DNA from 2 places in the Tessaracoccus sp. ZS01 genome. Region 2 is predicted to be linked to the other one. Evidence: predicted binding sites of a transcription regulator. Region 2 holds the regulator's gene; the other holds the start of a gene.
The links. The regulator HrcA, encoded in region 2, represses chaperone genes, less so after heat shock. The targets are predictions, from matches to a motif close to TTGGCACTCGNNNNNNNCGAGTGCCAA.

Region 1 (3,409 bases), on a different contig from region 2:
CAGCGCCACCGCCTCGCCGGGCTGCAGCGTGAAGCGGTTCATCAGGAGCGCGGCGAGGATGCCGGGATCACCGGGGAAGTGCTCGTCGAGTTCGACGGCGGTGCGGGCGAATTCGCCCAGCGCGCCCGGAGCCTCGAGGAGGTTCACGCCTGCCGCGAGCACCACATCGACGAGGTGCCGCCGCTCGTCGAGCGACAGGACGTCGAGGAAGACTTCCTGAAGAGCCGGGGCGGCTGCCCGGTCACGGAGGGGGCCGATGACAGAGGCCAACTCGTCCGCAACTCCCAGTGCCTCGAACAGGCCGGCCGTCTCATGGGGGTCGCGGAAGCCGAGGAGGCCCTCGAACGGGGTCAGGGCGACGATGGCCTCAGGCTTGGGCCAGTCGTCCTTGAAGGAGCGGATCGGCTCCGACGGATGCAGGCCCAGCAACGATTCGCGGGCATAGCCGACCTCCGCCTGCTCCCTCGACGGGTGCGCCTGCAGGCTCAGAGGGGACGACGCTGCGAGGATCTTGATGAGGTAGGGGAGTCTGTCACCGAACTCGGCGCGGGCGGCGGCGCCCACCACCTCCGGGTTCTCCTGGACGTGGGTGGCCAGCGCCACCCCGTCGTCGAGGAAGGCGTGGCCGCCCGGGTGGGTGCCCAGCCAGTACTCAGCCCAGGGCCGGTCGTCGGGCTCGCGGCGGAGGATACGCGGGATCGCCGTGTGGCTGCCCCAGGCGAAGTGCTGGACATGGCCGGTGAGTCGGCGCATCGGCGATCGGCTCCTAGAGACGTGGTGTGAGCGGGCACAGGTGACTCTACCTTCGGACTGGTACCAGTGTTGCCACAGATGAATGACACGGGTGTCGTTTGCAGCTAAACTGACGGGCATGTCCGAGGCCCTCACTGTGCACACGCCGGTCGACCTGACCGAACGCGAAGCCGCCATCCTCGACTTCGAGGACAGCTGGTTCACGTCTGCGGTGCCGAAGGAACAGGCGATCATGGAGAGCTTCTCCCTGTCGTCGGCGCGCTACTACCAGCAGCTCAACGCCCTCATCGACACCCCGCGCGCGCTGGCCTACCGGCCGCTGCTCGTGAAGCGCCTGCGCCGCATGCGCAGCCAGCGTCAGGCCGCGCGCTCGGCGCGCCGCCTCCACGCCTGATCCGTCACCGACGGAACCTCAGCGCTGCCAGGCCCTCACGCAGCGGGCGTTTGGTGCCCACGCGGTAGCCGCCCTTGAGCAGGTCCGCCTGTACCTCGAAGTGATTGGCCGTGGCCCTGTCCCCTGAGCGGAGCATGGACCAGGTCACCGCAATCACGTAGAGGGGAATGAAGGGCAGCCCCAGGCAGTAGGCGTACTGCCACGCATGCGCCTCCTCGTGGGCGAGCAGCTCCGGGAGCCGGGCCTCCACTTCGCCGACCGTCTTGCCGGGAACGAGCACGACGTCGCCCACCGTCATCGCGCTGGCATCGACCAGCGGCAGCTTCACCTGCTCGAACACGATGAGGTGGCCGTGACGGCGGGGCCGGCCACGGCCGACGAGGCCCAGGACCAGCCCCAGCGGCGTGGACAGATTGAGCGCGTTGGCGACGTTCCGGAGGATCCGCGGCGTGTCCATGGACTCACTCTAGTGAACCGATGCCCCAGAAGCTTTGCACTCCCTGGGGGAGAGTGCTAATAATGGGGTTAGCACTCTCACGTTTGAGTGCTACCGAACTGCGGTGAGGCCCGGAAGGGCCGTCCGTCGCGGGCACCAGCAGTTCAACCTGACATCTGAAGACACCCGGGGCTAGCCGCCCCATCGACGGGAGGACTCCCGAACACCATGGCAAAGCTGATTGAATTCAATGAGGCCGCACGACGCGGCCTTGAGCGCGGCATGAACACGCTTGCGGACGCCGTCAAGGTCACCCTCGGCCCCAAGGGCCGCAACGTCGTCCTGGAGAAGAAGTGGGGCGCCCCCACGATCACCAACGATGGCGTGTCCATCGCCAAGGAGATCGAGCTCGAGGATCCCTTCGAGCGTATCGGCGCCGAACTCGTCAAGGAGGTCGCCAAGAAGACCGACGACGTCGCCGGCGACGGCACCACCACCGCCACCGTGCTGGCACAGGCGATGGTCCGTGAGGGCCTGCGCAACGTGTCGGCCGGCGCGAACCCCGTTGGCCTGAAGAAGGGCATCGAGACCGCCGTCGCGGCGATCGTCGAGAAGCTCGGCGAACTCGCCATCGACGTTGAGACCAAGGAGCAGATCGCCGCCACCGCGTCGATCTCCGCCGCTGACCCCACCGTCGGCGAGATCATCGCCGAGGCGATGGACAAGGTTGGCAAGGAAGGCGTCATCACGGTCGAGGAGTCGAACACGTTCGGCCTCGACCTCGAAATGACCGAGGGCATGCGCTTCGACAAGGGCTACATCTCGCCCTACTTCGTCACGGACGCCGAGCGCATGGAAGCAACGCTGGATGACCCGTACATCCTGCTCGCCAACTCCAAGATCTCGTCGCTGAAGGACCTCCTGCCCGTGCTGGAGAAGGTCATGCAGTCCGGCAAGCCGCTGCTCGTCATCGCCGAGGACGTCGAGGGTGAGGCCCTGGCCGGCCTCATCGTCAACAAGATCCGCGGCACGTTCAAGTCGATCGCCGTCAAGGCGCCCGGTTTCGGCGACCGCCGCAAGGCCATGCTGACCGACATCGCCATCCTGACCGGCGCCCAGGTCGTCTCCGAGGAGGTCGGTCTGTCGCTCGACACCGTCTCCCTGGATCTCCTCGGCCAGGCGCGCTCCGTGCTCGTCACCAAGGACGAGTGCACCATCATCGAAGGCGCCGGCGACTCCGAGCAGATCGAAGGCCGCGTGGCCCAGATCCGTCGCGAGATCGAGAACTCGGATTCCGAGTACGACCGTGAGAAGCTCCAGGAGCGTCTCGCCAAGCTGGCCGGTGGCGTCGCCGTCATCAAGGTCGGCGCGGCCACCGAGGTCGAGCTGAAGGAGCGCAAGCACCGCATTGAGGACGCTGTCCGCAACGCGAAGGCTGCCGTCGAAGAGGGCATCGTCCCCGGTGGTGGCGTTGCGCTGCTGCAGGCCTCGAAGCTCGCTTCGGTTGAGGGCCTGACGGGCGACGAGGCCATCGGCGCCCAGATCGTGTTCGCCTCCGCTTCGGCTCCGCTGAAGCAGATCGCCTTCAACGCCGGCCTCGAGGGCGGCGTCGTGGCGGAGAAGGTCGGCTCGCTCCCCGCGGGCGAGGGCCTCAACGCCGCCACCGGCGAGTACCAGAACATGGTCGAGGCCGGCATCATCGACCCGGCCAAGGTCACCCGCTCGGCGCTGCAGAACGCTGCGTCGATCGCCGCGCTGTTCCTCACCACCGAGGCAGTCATCGCGGACAAGCCGGAGAAGGCCCCCGCGGGCGCTCCCGGCATGGA
Region 2 (3,409 bases):
GACCATCTCGCGGGGTCGTTGATGGTGGTGGAGAACGGCGGCATCAGCCGCACGATCGACGGCATGGACTACAGCCTCACCTCGCGCTCGCGCGGCGGCCTGCTGGTCGCCGGCGACACGCTGAGTTGGATGGTGGCCCAGCAGAACTGGCCCATCATCTGAGGTTCGCGCTCAGATCAGGGGCAGGTGCCTCTTCGGCACGATGCCCTTGGCACTCAGCTCGGCATAGGCCTTCGGCAGGGCGACGGCGAGCGTCTCGGCGGTGAAGGGCCACTCCGTGGCCGCCGCCGCGTCCTCCAGCTTCGTACCCTGGTGGATCAGCATCTCGGTCTGGCCGTAGAGCATGCCGATCTCGGCGCGCTGGATGAACGCGTAATCGCGGTCGACGACGGCCCCATGGCCGGGCACGAAGCGCGTCGTGGCGTTCGCGGCGCCCAGGACACCGTCGAGCACGGTGGGCCAGTTGCTCAGCGAGCCCCGGTCGTCGATCTGCGGATCCGAGCCCTCCTCCAGGAGGTCGCCGGCGAAGACGACGTTCTCACCGGGCAGGAAGACCAGCACGTCGTTGTCGGTGTGGCCCTCGCCGAAGTGCAGCGCCTCCACCCGCAGGTTGCCGAGATCCACCGCCAGCGCCATCGAGAACGTGCGGGAGACCGGAACGGCCGTGAGCTTCTCATGCGCGATCGAGATGACCTCCCCCATGCCGGCCAGGCCGTTGACGTGGTCGTGATGGTCGTGGGTCAGGAGGACGTGAGTCACGGGGACGCCGGCCAGCGCGGTGGCCGACGCCAGGACCTCCGCGCCCTGCTCGGGCGAGTTGCCGGTGTCGATCAGCATCGCCCCGGTGTCGCCGACGATCAGCCCGATGTTGACACGGTGCGGTTCCACGGTGGTCATGAAGACGCGGTCGGTCACGGGGGTCCAGTCGAGTGTCATGATGCCCATCGTAGGGGCGGTACACTGGCACTCGGTAAACGAGAGTGCCAATGAGTAGGCTGCTGCAGCAAGTGTTGGAGGTGACGTGATAGACGACCGCAAGTTCGACGACCGCAAGCTCGAAGTCCTCAAGGCCATCGTGACCGACTACGTGGCCAGCCGCGAGCCGGTGGGCTCCAAGGCCCTCGTGGAGCGGCACAAGCTCGATGTCTCGGCCGCCACCGTCCGCAACGACATGGCCGCGTTGGAGGAGGAGGGCTACATCACGCAACCCCACACCAGCGCCGGCCGGATCCCCACGGACAAGGGTTACCGGCTGTTCGTCGACAAGCTTGCGCGCATCAAGCCTCTGTCAGGCGCGGAACGCACCGCCATCACCACGTTCATGAACGGCACCGCTGACATCGACGACCTCGTGATGCGCACCGTCCGCCTCCTGGCGCAACTGACCCGTCAGGTCGCCATCGTGCAGTACCCCGTGGCGCAGCACGACGTCATCCGGCACATCGAACTGGTCTCGCTGACGGCCGAGCGTTTGATGGTGATCGTCGTGCAGTCCTCGGGGCGGGTGGACCAGAGCGTCATCGAGGCCCCGGCGCTGGATGAGGCCCGCCTGCACGGGCTGCGGCAGAAGTTGGTCGCCGCGACGGTGGGCCGGGCCGCCGCAGATGCCGCCGACGCACTGGTGAGGGTGCTCGACACCATCGCACCGGAGGACCGGGCGTTCTCCGCGCCGGTCGTCGCCACGGTCCTGGAAACCATCGCCGCCGAACCCGCCTCGCAGGTGGTGGTGGCCGGCGTCCCGAACCTGGCCGGCGCCGCCTTCGAGACGAATATGCGGCCGCTGTTGGAGGCCCTCGAGGAGCAGGTCGTCCTCATGCGTCTCCTCGGTGAGGCGGGCGGTGACGACATCACCGTCCGCATCGGGCAGGAGAACACCGCCCAGGGGTTCCAGTCGACATCACTGGTGGCCTCCGGATACGGTGCCGATTTCCGGGCGAGCCTCGGCGTCGTCGGACCCACCCGGATGGACTACCCGTCCACCATCGCCGCGGTGCGCGCCGTGGCTCGTTACGTGAGCAGATTCCTCAACGAAGGCTGAACGCAAGAAATATGAGCAAGGATTACTACGCCATCCTCGGTGTCGAACGCGACGCAACCCCTGAAGGCATCAAGAAGGCCTACCGCCGTCGTGCCATGAAGGTCCATCCCGACGTCGCCCACGAGGACGCGGAGGCCGCAGAGAAGTTCAAGGAACTCAGCGAGGCCTACGAGGTGCTGAGCGACCCGAACAAGCGTGCGGTCTTCGACCGTGGCGGTGACCCCATGGCGGGTGCGGCCGGTGCGGGCTTCTCGGGCTTCGGCGGCGGGTTCGCCGGTGGCTTCGACTTCACCAACCTCGTCGACGCCATGTTCGGCCAGGCCGGCAGCCGTGGGCCACGTTCCCGCGTGCGCCAGGGCCAGGACGCGCTGGTGCGCGTCTCCCTGGATCTGCACGAGGCAGTGTTCGGCGTGACCAAGCCGGTGAAGGTCGCCACCGCCGTCGTCTGCCCGAAGTGCACCGGCTCCGGCGGCGAGCCCGGGTCTGAGCCGGTGACGTGCTCGACCTGTAACGGCAACGGCGACATCACCCAGATCCAGCGCAGCTTCCTCGGCGACATCCGCACCTCGCAGGCGTGCCCGACGTGCCGTGGCTACGGCACGACCATCCCGCGCCCCTGCGGCGAGTGCTCCGGTGAGGGCCGCGTGCGCACCACCCGCACCCTCCAGGTGAAGATCCCGGCTGGTGTCTCGACGGGCATCCGGATCCACCTCGAGGGCCAGGGCGAGGTAGGGCCCGGCGGCGGCCCCGCCGGAGACCTCTACGTGGAACTGTCCGTCAACAGCCACGAGAGCTTCCGGCGAGACGGCGACAACCTCGAGATGGTCGTCAAGCTCCCCATGACCGCCGCTGCGCTCGGCACCACCGTCGCCGTCACCACCCTCGAGGCGGAGTGGGAGAAGTCCGACGTCGAGGACCGCACCGTCTCCCTCGAGGTGCCGTCCGGCACCCAGTCCGGCACCCGGATCGCGCTGAAGGGCCGCGGCGTGCCGCGCCTGCGCGGCGGTGGCCGGGGAGACCTGGGCGTCACCCTGCTGGTGCAGACCCCCACCAAGCTCGACGACCACCAGCGCGACCTGATGCACCAGCTCGCCGAGGCCCGCGATGAGATCCGGGCGGAGGCGGTCACCGCCAAGCCCGGCAAAGCGGGTGTCTTCGGCAAGCTGAGCGAGTGGTTCTCGTGACGGATCCCCTCTTCCTCGCCACGTTCGACGACACCGTCCGGCCCGGTCAGCGCGTCGTCGTCACCGGCGATGAGGCCCACCACGCCGTCAGCGTGAGGCGGATCCTGACAGGGGAGAGCGTGATCCTCGCCAACGGCGAAGGACTCGGGGTGCGGGGCACGGTCATCGACGCCGCCAAGCGTGAGCT

Region 1: groL (chaperonin GroEL) is a predicted target of HrcA. The motif match lies at 1,638-1,664, and genes of this name have one in related genera.

What each region holds. Positions count from the first base shown of each region.
Region 1 covers NZ_PQFE01000021.1:8,994-12,402, reverse strand. Annotated here, with positions in the region: gene manA (mannose-6-phosphate isomerase, class I) at 1-753, opposite strand, end outside; gene C3E87_RS13395 (DUF3263 domain-containing protein) at 872-1,147, shown strand; gene C3E87_RS13390 (hypothetical protein) at 1,152-1,604, opposite strand; gene groL (chaperonin GroEL) at 1,812-3,409, shown strand, end outside.
Region 2 covers NZ_PQFE01000001.1:649,871-653,279, reverse strand. Annotated here, with positions in the region: gene C3E87_RS03140 (inositol monophosphatase) at 1-162, shown strand, start outside; gene C3E87_RS03135 (MBL fold metallo-hydrolase) at 172-936, opposite strand; gene hrcA (heat-inducible transcriptional repressor HrcA) at 1,025-2,038, shown strand; gene dnaJ (molecular chaperone DnaJ) at 2,050-3,222, shown strand; gene C3E87_RS03120 (16S rRNA (uracil(1498)-N(3))-methyltransferase) at 3,219-3,409, shown strand, end outside.